DNA from 2 places in the Streptomyces sp. NPDC028289 genome. Region 1 is predicted to be linked to the other one. Evidence: riboswitches for the same ligand, from Rfam matches in the RefSeq annotation. Region 1 holds a riboswitch; the other holds the start of a gene.
What was found. A riboswitch is a leader RNA that binds a small molecule or an ion and turns the genes downstream of it on or off. The one in region 1 is predicted to bind S-adenosylmethionine.
Positions count from the first base shown of each region.

Region 2: another riboswitch for S-adenosylmethionine. It lies ahead of ACZ4UV_RS31610 (ABC transporter substrate-binding protein); the one in region 1 lies ahead of ACZ4UV_RS38285 (amino acid ABC transporter permease).

Region 1 covers NZ_JBVHTI010000008.1:371,223-375,597, forward strand. Annotated here, with positions in the region: gene ACZ4UV_RS38275 (hypothetical protein) at 89-220, shown strand; gene ACZ4UV_RS38280 (glutathione S-transferase C-terminal domain-containing protein) at 348-1,220, shown strand; SAM riboswitch class IV at 1,298-1,421, shown strand; gene ACZ4UV_RS38285 (amino acid ABC transporter permease) at 1,810-2,793, shown strand; gene ACZ4UV_RS38290 (amino acid ABC transporter ATP-binding protein) at 2,790-3,578, shown strand; gene ACZ4UV_RS38295 (ABC transporter substrate-binding protein) at 3,646-4,375, shown strand, end outside.
Region 2 covers NZ_JBVHTI010000006.1:516,199-520,573, reverse strand. Annotated here, with positions in the region: gene ACZ4UV_RS31620 (O-acetylhomoserine aminocarboxypropyltransferase/cysteine synthase family protein) at 1-872, opposite strand, end outside; gene ACZ4UV_RS31615 (isopenicillin N synthase family dioxygenase) at 869-1,897, opposite strand; SAM riboswitch class IV at 2,227-2,336, shown strand; gene ACZ4UV_RS31610 (ABC transporter substrate-binding protein) at 2,589-4,238, shown strand; gene ACZ4UV_RS31605 (ABC transporter permease) at 4,235-4,375, shown strand, end outside.

The DNA.
Region 1 (4,375 bases):
GGGTGTCCCAGGCGTGGACGCCCCCTTGACGCCGGACGGAGGCCGATCGACACTCCAGGTGGGAATCCTAGTGAAAAGGTAGGGAAAGATGGGTCGCCTGCGCACGCTCACCGGCAGACAGCGCCGTGAGAGCCCCGCGTCCTGGACGGCCCCTCTGCTCACCTCCCGCCGCCACATCGACCTGCTGCGGATGTGCGGCGCCACCGGCCGCAGAAGCTGAGCGCCCGGTCCCGGCCGTACGAGCCGGGCGCCCGTCCGCCGGGACCCGCCACGGCTCACCGACAACCCACCGACGAACGCTTCCGCCGCGCGTACGTCCGCGCGCCCGCCCGCCCCCGGGGAGACGCATGTCCATCGCTCCACTCGCCGCCCTGCCGTCCGTCCGCACCGCCCCCGCCTTCCGGGGCCGTATCGGCCGCGACGCGCGCAGCGGCCACTACGCCGTGCCGCGCCGCTACCGGCTGCACCTGTCCACCGCCTGTCCCGACGGCCTCCGGATCGCCGTCGGGCACAGCCTGCTGGCCCTGGACGACTGTTGTCCGGTCACCTTCCTGCCCGCCGTCCCGGACTGTCCCGACGGCAGCCACGCGGTGCTGCGCCCGCTGTACGAGGCCAGCGCGCACCGCTACTCGGGGCCGGCCCTCGCGCCGGTGTTCAGCGACGGGTGGTCCGGAAGGATCGTCAGCACCCACAGCCGGGACATCCTGCGCGACCTGGACCAGCACTTCGGCGACGGCGTCGCCCGGCTCTACCCGTGCGGTGCCGAGGCCGAGATCGAGGCCGTCGAGCGGCTGTGCGCCGAGGACATCGAACAGGCCGCCCAGCGCGCCGGCCGCGAGGGCGGTGACCCGGAGGCGCTGGAACTGCTGCTCGCCACCCTGGACGCGCTGGAGCGCCGGCTGACCGGGGTGGAGTTCCTGGTCGGCGGGCAACTCACCGCCGCCGACATCGAGTTGTGGGTGACCCTGGTGCAACTCGACACCGTGCACCGCAACCACCTGGACGCCGCCGCCGTGCACGCCATCGCAGGCCACCCGGCGCTGTGGGCCTACGCCCGCCGGCTGGCCGCCCACCCGGCCTTCGGCACCCACCTCGACCTCGACGGCATCGCCCGCCGCCACCACGGCCGTTGCCAGGGCCTGGAAGCCGCCGGCGCGGCCGTCCAGATCCTGGACTGGGCGGGCCACGCGGCGGACGCACCCCGCGGTCCGCGCAGGTGAGAGCGGCCCGAACCGTTTCGCCAGTCGGACAGGCGTTGACATTCGTTCGGGCAACTGCGTTACTTACGGACCAGAACGGTCATGAGCGTCAGCGTCAAGCCCTGGCTTGCTGACCGGCAACCCTCGCACCGCGGTGGGGTGCCCCAGGTGACGACCGGACCGACGACGTTTCGGCAAGCGACGATTCGGTAAGCGCGAGTGCCCCTCGGGGCCGGCACGACAGTGACAGGTGACGGACATGTACGCAGCTCCCAGGACGGCCCAGCGCCGCGCCGAGGGCTGCGTACGCCCGTACCCGAGCCCCCTCGTCGCCGACCGCGCCGTCGACCTGCTCCGTGTCAACAGCGCCCTGTGTAGCGCGTGTACCGCCCCGGGCTGTGCCCGCTGTCGGGTCTGACCAGGCTTTTCCGCCGGTTCCCCGCAGCTTCGCACCCCAGCGTCCCCGTCGAAACACCGGCCGTCCGGTGTGCCGCCGTCCGCCCAGCCCTCGTGCCCGCGCGCCCCCGCGCACCGAACCGTGCCCGAACACGGCCCGGTGCGCGGCCCCCGCCGTGGGACACGTGGGTGTCCGACTCCGCCGGAGCCCGCCATGAGTGAACCCCCAGGCGCCACGATCGCCGCCCCCGAGGCACCGCCCGCTGCCGATGAGCCGTCAAAACCCCTCTCCGCACAGCGTGTTCTGCCGCTGCGCAGGCCGGGACGGTGGATCGCCACCGCCGTCGTCCTGGTCCTGGCCGCCCAGTTCGTGCACGGACTGGTGTCCAACCCCTTCTACCAGTGGGGCCGTTTCGGCTACTGGTTCCTACGGCCGAACATCCTCGACGGGCTGCTCATCACCCTCGAAGTCACCGCCTACAGCGCGGTGCTGGGCCTCCTCGGCGGCATCCTGCTCGCCCTGGCCCGGCTGTCGAAGAGCCCGGTGCTGCGCGCCGTCAGCTGGACCTACGTGTGGGCCCTGCGCTCCATCCCGCTCATCGTGGTCCTGCTCTTCCTCTACAACTTCAGCGCCCTCTACAAGACGCTGAGTCTCGGCGTCCCCTTCGGGCCGGCCTTCTTCTCCTTCGACGAGTCGAAGCTCGCCACCGACATGGTGATCGCCGTGCTCGGCCTCAGTCTCAACGAGGCGGCCTACGCGGCCGAGGTGGTGCGCGGCGGCATCCTCTCCGTGGACCAGGGACAGCACGAGGCGGCCGCCGCACTCGGCCTGCCGAAGGGCTACCAGTTCCGGAAGATCGTCTTCCCGCAGGCGCTGCGCTCGATCATCCCGAACTACGTCAACCAGCTGATCGGCCTGATCAAGGGCACCTCGCTGGTCTTCTACGTCTCGCTGCTCGACCTGTTCGGCTCCGCACAGACCATGGGCTCCACCTACCCCGGCGACATCGTGCCGCTGCTGCTGGTGGTGACCGTCTGGTACCTGATCCTCACGAGCGTGGTCTCCGTGATCCAGTTCTACGTCGAGCGGTACTACGCCCGGGGTGCCGCGCGCACCCTGCCGCCGACGCCCCTGCAGAAACTGCGGGCCGGGCTCGGTGACCTGCGCGCCCGAATCCGCCGGGAGGCCGCCGTATGACCACCACCGACACCCTGGAGACGGCCCCGGCCTCCCTGGAGATCCACGACGTCCACAAGTGGTACGGCGCCCACCGCGTGCTCGACGGCGTCGACCTGACCGTACGGCCCGGCGAGGTCACCGTCATCCTCGGCCCGTCCGGCTCCGGCAAGTCCACTCTCCTCAGGGTCATCAACCACCTGGAGAAGCCCGAGATCGGCCACGTCAGCGTCAACGGCGAGCTGATCGGGGTGAAGCGGCAGGGCGAGCGGCTCAAGGAGCTGAGCGAGCGCGACATCCTGGCCCAGCGCGGCCGGATCGGCTTCGTCTTCCAGAACTTCAACCTCTTCCCGCATCTGACCGTCCTCGACAACGTGGCGGCGGCCCCCGTCGCCACCGGAAAGCTGACCAAGCCCGAGGCGCAGGCGCTGGCCAAGGAACTCCTCGAACGCGTCGGCCTCGGCGAACGGATCGGCGCCTATCCGCGGCAGCTGTCCGGCGGCCAGCAGCAGCGCGTCGCCATCGCCCGCGCGCTCGCCCTGCGTCCCGGTGTGATCCTCTTCGACGAGCCCACCTCGGCCCTGGACCCGGAACTCGTCGGCGAGGTCCTCGCGGTCATCAAGGACCTGGCGACCAGCGGCACCACGCTCGTCATCGTCACCCACGAGATTGGCTTCGCCCGCGAGATCGCCGACCGGGTGGTCTTCATCGACGGCGGCAGGATCGTCGAACAGGGCCCGCCCTCCGAGGTTCTCGACAAGCCGCAGAACGAGCGGACCAGGGACTTTCTGAGCAAGGTCCTCTGACCTCCCACCGCACCCCTCGACTTCCCCCCACGCCACCCTCCATCACCTGCAGCGACAAGGAACGGCCATGTCTACCCACATCACCCGACGCAGCCTGATCAGAGGCATCACCGCGGCCACCGCCGTCGCCTCCCTCGCCACCGGGCTCGCCGCCTGCGGGGGCAACAGCGACGCGGCCACCACCACCGACAGCGCCAAGTCCGGCACGGTCGTCGTCGGCCGGGTCTCCAACGGCGCCGCCACCCAGACCACCATCAAGGTCTCCGAGGTCAAGTCCATCAGCGCCGAGCTGCCCGCCGCCCTCAAGAAGAGCGGCACGCTGGAGATCGGCATCGGCGCCCTGCCCGCCGGGTTCCCGCCGCTGGCGTACGTCGGCGACGACCAGAAGACCCTCACCGGCTCCGAGCCCGACCTCGGCCGGCTGGTCGCCGCGGTCTTCGGACTCAAGGCCGAGGTCAAGAACTCCACCTGGGAGAACCTCTTCGTCGGCATCGACAGCGGCAAGGTCGACGTGGCCTTCTCCAACGTCACCGACACCGAGGAGCGCAAGAAGAAGTACGAGTTCGCCTCCTACCGGCAGGACAACCTCGCCTTCATCGTGCCGAAGAAGAGCACCTGGAACTTCGACGGCAACTACGAGAACCTCGCCGGCAAGACGGTCGCCGTCGGCTCCGGCACCAACCAGGAGAAGATCCTCCTGGAGTGGAAGGACAAGCTGGCCAAGGAGGGCAAGAAGCTCACCGTCAAGTACTTCCAGGACAGCACCAGCACCTTCCTGGCCCTGAACAGCGGCAAGA
Region 2 (4,375 bases), on a different contig from region 1:
TGAAGAAGCAGGAAGCTGTTGAAGGGGGAGACGGCCGGGCCGAGGTCCCGCACCAGCCGGGTACGCAGGCGCAGCACGTAGGCCAGCCCCAGCTCCGCGAAGGAGTCCCAGAAGGACAAGCCGTTGTACGTCGGGTCGGGGCCGGTCAGCCCGGGCCACCGGCCGGGATCCGCGCCGAAGTCGAAGCGCCCGCTGTCCACGACGACCCCGCCGATGCCGGTGCCGTGGCCGGAGAGGAACTTGGTGGTGGAGTGCACGACGATGTCGGCGCCGTGTTCGAGGGGCCGCAGCAGGTAGGGGGTGAGGACGGTGTTGTCGACGACCAGGGGGACACCGGCCTCGTGGGCGATGCGGGCGACGGCCTCGGTGTCGAGGACGTTGCCGCGCGGGTTGCCGAGGGCCTCGCCGAAGAACGCCTTGGTGGTGGGCCGTACGGCCGTGTACCAGGCGGCCAGGTCGTCCGGGTCGTCGACGAAGGTGACGGCGATCCCGAAGTCGGCGAAGGTGTGCTCGAGGAGGGTGCGGGTGCCGCCGTACAGGGACGACGAGGCGACGATGTGGTCGCCCGCGCGGGCCAGGTTGAGCAGGGCGAGGCTGGTCGCGGCCTGGCCGCTGGCCACGGCGACCGCCGCCGCACCGCCCTCCAGGGCGGCGATCCGCTCCTCCACCACCGCGGAGGTCGGGTTCGACAGCCGGGTGTAGGCGTGGGTGGCGAGATCGGCCAGTTCGAAGGCCGCGGCGGCGTGCCCGGTGTCCCGGAAGACATAACCGGCGGTCGCGTGGATCGGTACGGCCCGAGCGCCGGTGGCCGGGTCGGGGACCGCGCCGGCGTGAACCTGCCGGGTCTCGAAGGCCCAGTCCGCGCTGCTCATCGGTCGCCCTTCTGCCTGGCGAGGACGTCGGACCACCAGCGTTCGGCGACCCGCGGATGCGAGCGGAGCCAGCCGACAACCGCGTTCTCCCCGAAGGCCGCGAGCAGCGGGTTGTCCGGGTCGTCGGTGACGCCCCGGCTCAGCGCGGCCAGTTCGGCCGGGAGTTCCAGCGGTTTGACGACCGCGTCGAGGCGCGGGCCGAGGAAGAAGGGGATCGAGTAGCGGTCGACGCCCGGCTGCGGGCTGACGACCCGATGCCGAGTGGCTTTGAGATAGCCCTGGGTGGCGATCTCCAGCATCTCGCCGATGTTGAACACGAAGGCGTCGGGCACCGGCACCACGTCGATCCAGCCGCCGTCCTCCCGCTGCACCTGGAGTCCGCCGACGTCGTCCTGCTGGAGCAGGGCCAGGTAGCCGTAGTCCTTGTGCGCGCCCACCCCTTGGTCGGCGTCCTGGGCCACGCGCGGCGGATAGTGCACGATCTTCACGTGGACGGCCGCTTCGTCGTCGAACCACTGGTCGAAGTAGCCCTCGTCCTGTCCGAGCGCGGCGGCGAGGGCGCGCAGCACCTCCCGGCTGACCCGCAGCGCCTCCGCCTGCCAGCGCAGCACGATGTCCTTCAGCTCCGGCAGCGCGGACGGCCACTGGTTCGGACCGATCAGGCGCAGGTAGTCGGGGTCGTCCGGGCCGGTGTCCAGCGCCGCGCGCTCCGGGCCGATGTCGATCTGCTCCCGCCAGTCGGCGCTGCCCGCCGTGTACTCGGTCCCGGTGCGCGTATAGCCGCGGAACTGGGGCGAGTTGAGGTTCTCGATCTCCAGCCGCTGCTGCTCGGGCAGGGCGAAGAAGGCGCGTGCCGCGGTCAGCGCCTCGTCTCGGAGGGCTGCGGGGACACCGTGCCCGGTGACGTAGAAGAAGCCCACCTCATGGGCCGCGGACCGGAGTTCGGCGAGAAAGGCGGCCCGGTCCGTACCGGGGGCGCGGAAGCGGGAGATGTCGATGACGGGCAGGGCTGTGAGTTGTGCCATGGGAGTTCCTTCGCGGCGACGACGGCCGACCGTGCCTCACGGCCCGGCCCGGGATACGGGCTGGTCGAGGGCGGCGGGGAAGAGCAGACAGGAAGAGAGGAACGCGGTCGCGGGCCGTGAGACGGCGGTCAGCAACAGACCTGGTCGAACTGGTCGGCGCGGCGGCTCACCCAGAACGGGTCGAGCAGCACCGTGTGTGCCGGGCCAGTGGTCTCCATGGCCGGATGAAAGCACACCCGGGATGGATGCGTCCACCATGCGTTCCGCCGGGTCCGGGCGTTCCGGGGCGGTGTTGACGCCGGCAGAACAGCCGATCTACGGTGAGCGCGAGCTACGAGTTCCGGCGATCAAGCCCTGGCTGGCCGGACGGCAACCCTCGACGCAGTGGGGTGCCCCAGGTGAAGGCTCGGCGGATCTCTTCTTTCTGCAAGTGCGCTCACATCGGCCCCGAGGCGGGCCAGAACCCGGGAGGACGGCATGGCGAGAGCCCTGATGCTGTGCTCCCGTCTCCATGTCGACCTGCTGCTGGTGTCCAGCTGTCTGTGTCAGGGCTGATCCCGCCCTCCGCCGGCCGGCAGCACAACCGCCCGTCGGTGTAACTCCCCTTTTTTCCACGTGATGTTGCACGCCGTGGCACAGCCCTTTGCCAGGGCTGGTTCACGCACCCTCGACGCGGAAGCAGAGACACCTGATGGCACTCCACAGCGGCCCGACGCCGTACAGACCCCTTCGCTCCGGCCTCGGTGCGACATTCCTCGGCATCGCGTTCCTGGTGGCCCTGACCGGGTGCACCAGCAGCAAGGACGGCAGCACCGCGAGCTCCGGTTCGTCGATCACCGTCGGTACGACCGACCAGGTCACCAGCCTCGATCCGGCCGGTGCGTGGGACGCGGGCTCCGGCACCGTCGAGAGCGAGGTCTACGCGACCCTGCTCAGCCAGAAGAACGGTTCGGCGGACGTCTCCCCCGACCTGGCCACCGGCATCAGGCTGACCGGGCCCAAGGAGTACACGGTCACGCTCAAGAAGGGTCTGAAGTTCGCCAACGGCCACGAACTCACTTCCTCGGACGTCAAGTTCAGCTTCGACCGGGACCTGAAGATCGCCGACGAGAACGGCCCGTCGTCGCTGCTGTACAACCTCGCCTCGGTCGCCGCCCCGGACCCGACCACGGTGGTCTTCACCCTCAAGTCGGCCAACGACACGCTGTTCCCGCAGGTGCTCTCCACGGCCGCCGGCTACATCGTGGACGAGCAGGTGTTCCCCGCCGACAAGATCCACGACGACAGGTCGATCGTCGCGGCCAAGCCGTGGAACGGGCCGTACGGCATCAGGAGCTACGACAAGAACTCACTGGTGTCCTTCACCGCCAACGCGGCATACCAGGGGCAACTGGGCACGCCGAAGACCAAGAACGTCCAGCTGAAGTACTACACGGACGCCGGCAATCTGAAGCTCGACGTCCAGCAGGGCACCATCGACGCTGTCTACCGCACGCTCACCACCGCCGACCTGGACGACCTCGGCAAGCAGAAGGGGGTCAAGGTCCACACCGGCTCCGGCAACGGCATCCGCTACATCGTCTTCGACCTCGCCACCCAGCCCTACGGCACCAAGACCAAGAACGCCGACGCGAACAAGGCGCTCGCCGTTCGGCAGGCGGTCGCGGACTCCGTCGACCGGTCCCAACTCGCCCAGCAGGTCTACAAGGACACGTACCAGCCGCTCTACAGCTCCGTCCCGGACGGCCTCACCGGCGCCACCCCCTCCTTCAAGTCGCTCTACGGCGACAAGAACGGCGGCCCCGGCAGGGCAGCCGCGGCGGCCCGGCTGAAGGCGGCGAAGGTGAGCACCCCGGTGACGCTCAGTCTCCAGTACAACAGCGACCACTACGGCTCGTCGTCGGCCGACGAGTACGCGCTGGTCAAGTCCCAGCTGGAGGCCACCGGGCTGTTCAAGGTGAACCTGCAGTCCACCGAGTGGACCCAGTACGGCAAGGACCGCGTCAAGCACCTCTACCCGCTCTACCAGCTCGGCTGGTACGCCGACTACCTCGACGCCGACAACTACCTCTCGCCCTTCTACTCGGCGAACAGCTGGGTCGCCAACGGCTACGACGACTCCACCGTGCGCGCGCTCATCACGAAGGAGGAGACCGAGACGGACGCGGCGAAGCGGACCGAGCTGCTGAAGCAGGCGCAGGACCGAGCAGCCGCGCAGGTGCCGTTGCTGCCGCTGCTCCAGGGGTCCACCGCCATCGTCACCCGCAGCGACGTCAGCGGGGTGCCGGCCGAGCTGGACGCGACGTACCAGTTCCGCTGGGCTGGGCTCTCGAAGAAGTGAGCACGCTGACGCAGGAGCCCCCCGGCGCCGTCGCCACTCCGGCCGACGGCGCCGCCGGGTACGGGTTCGCCCGGTACCTGGTGGTCCGCTTCCTCCTCATCATCCCGACCGTGCTGATCCTGGTCAGTCTGGTCTTC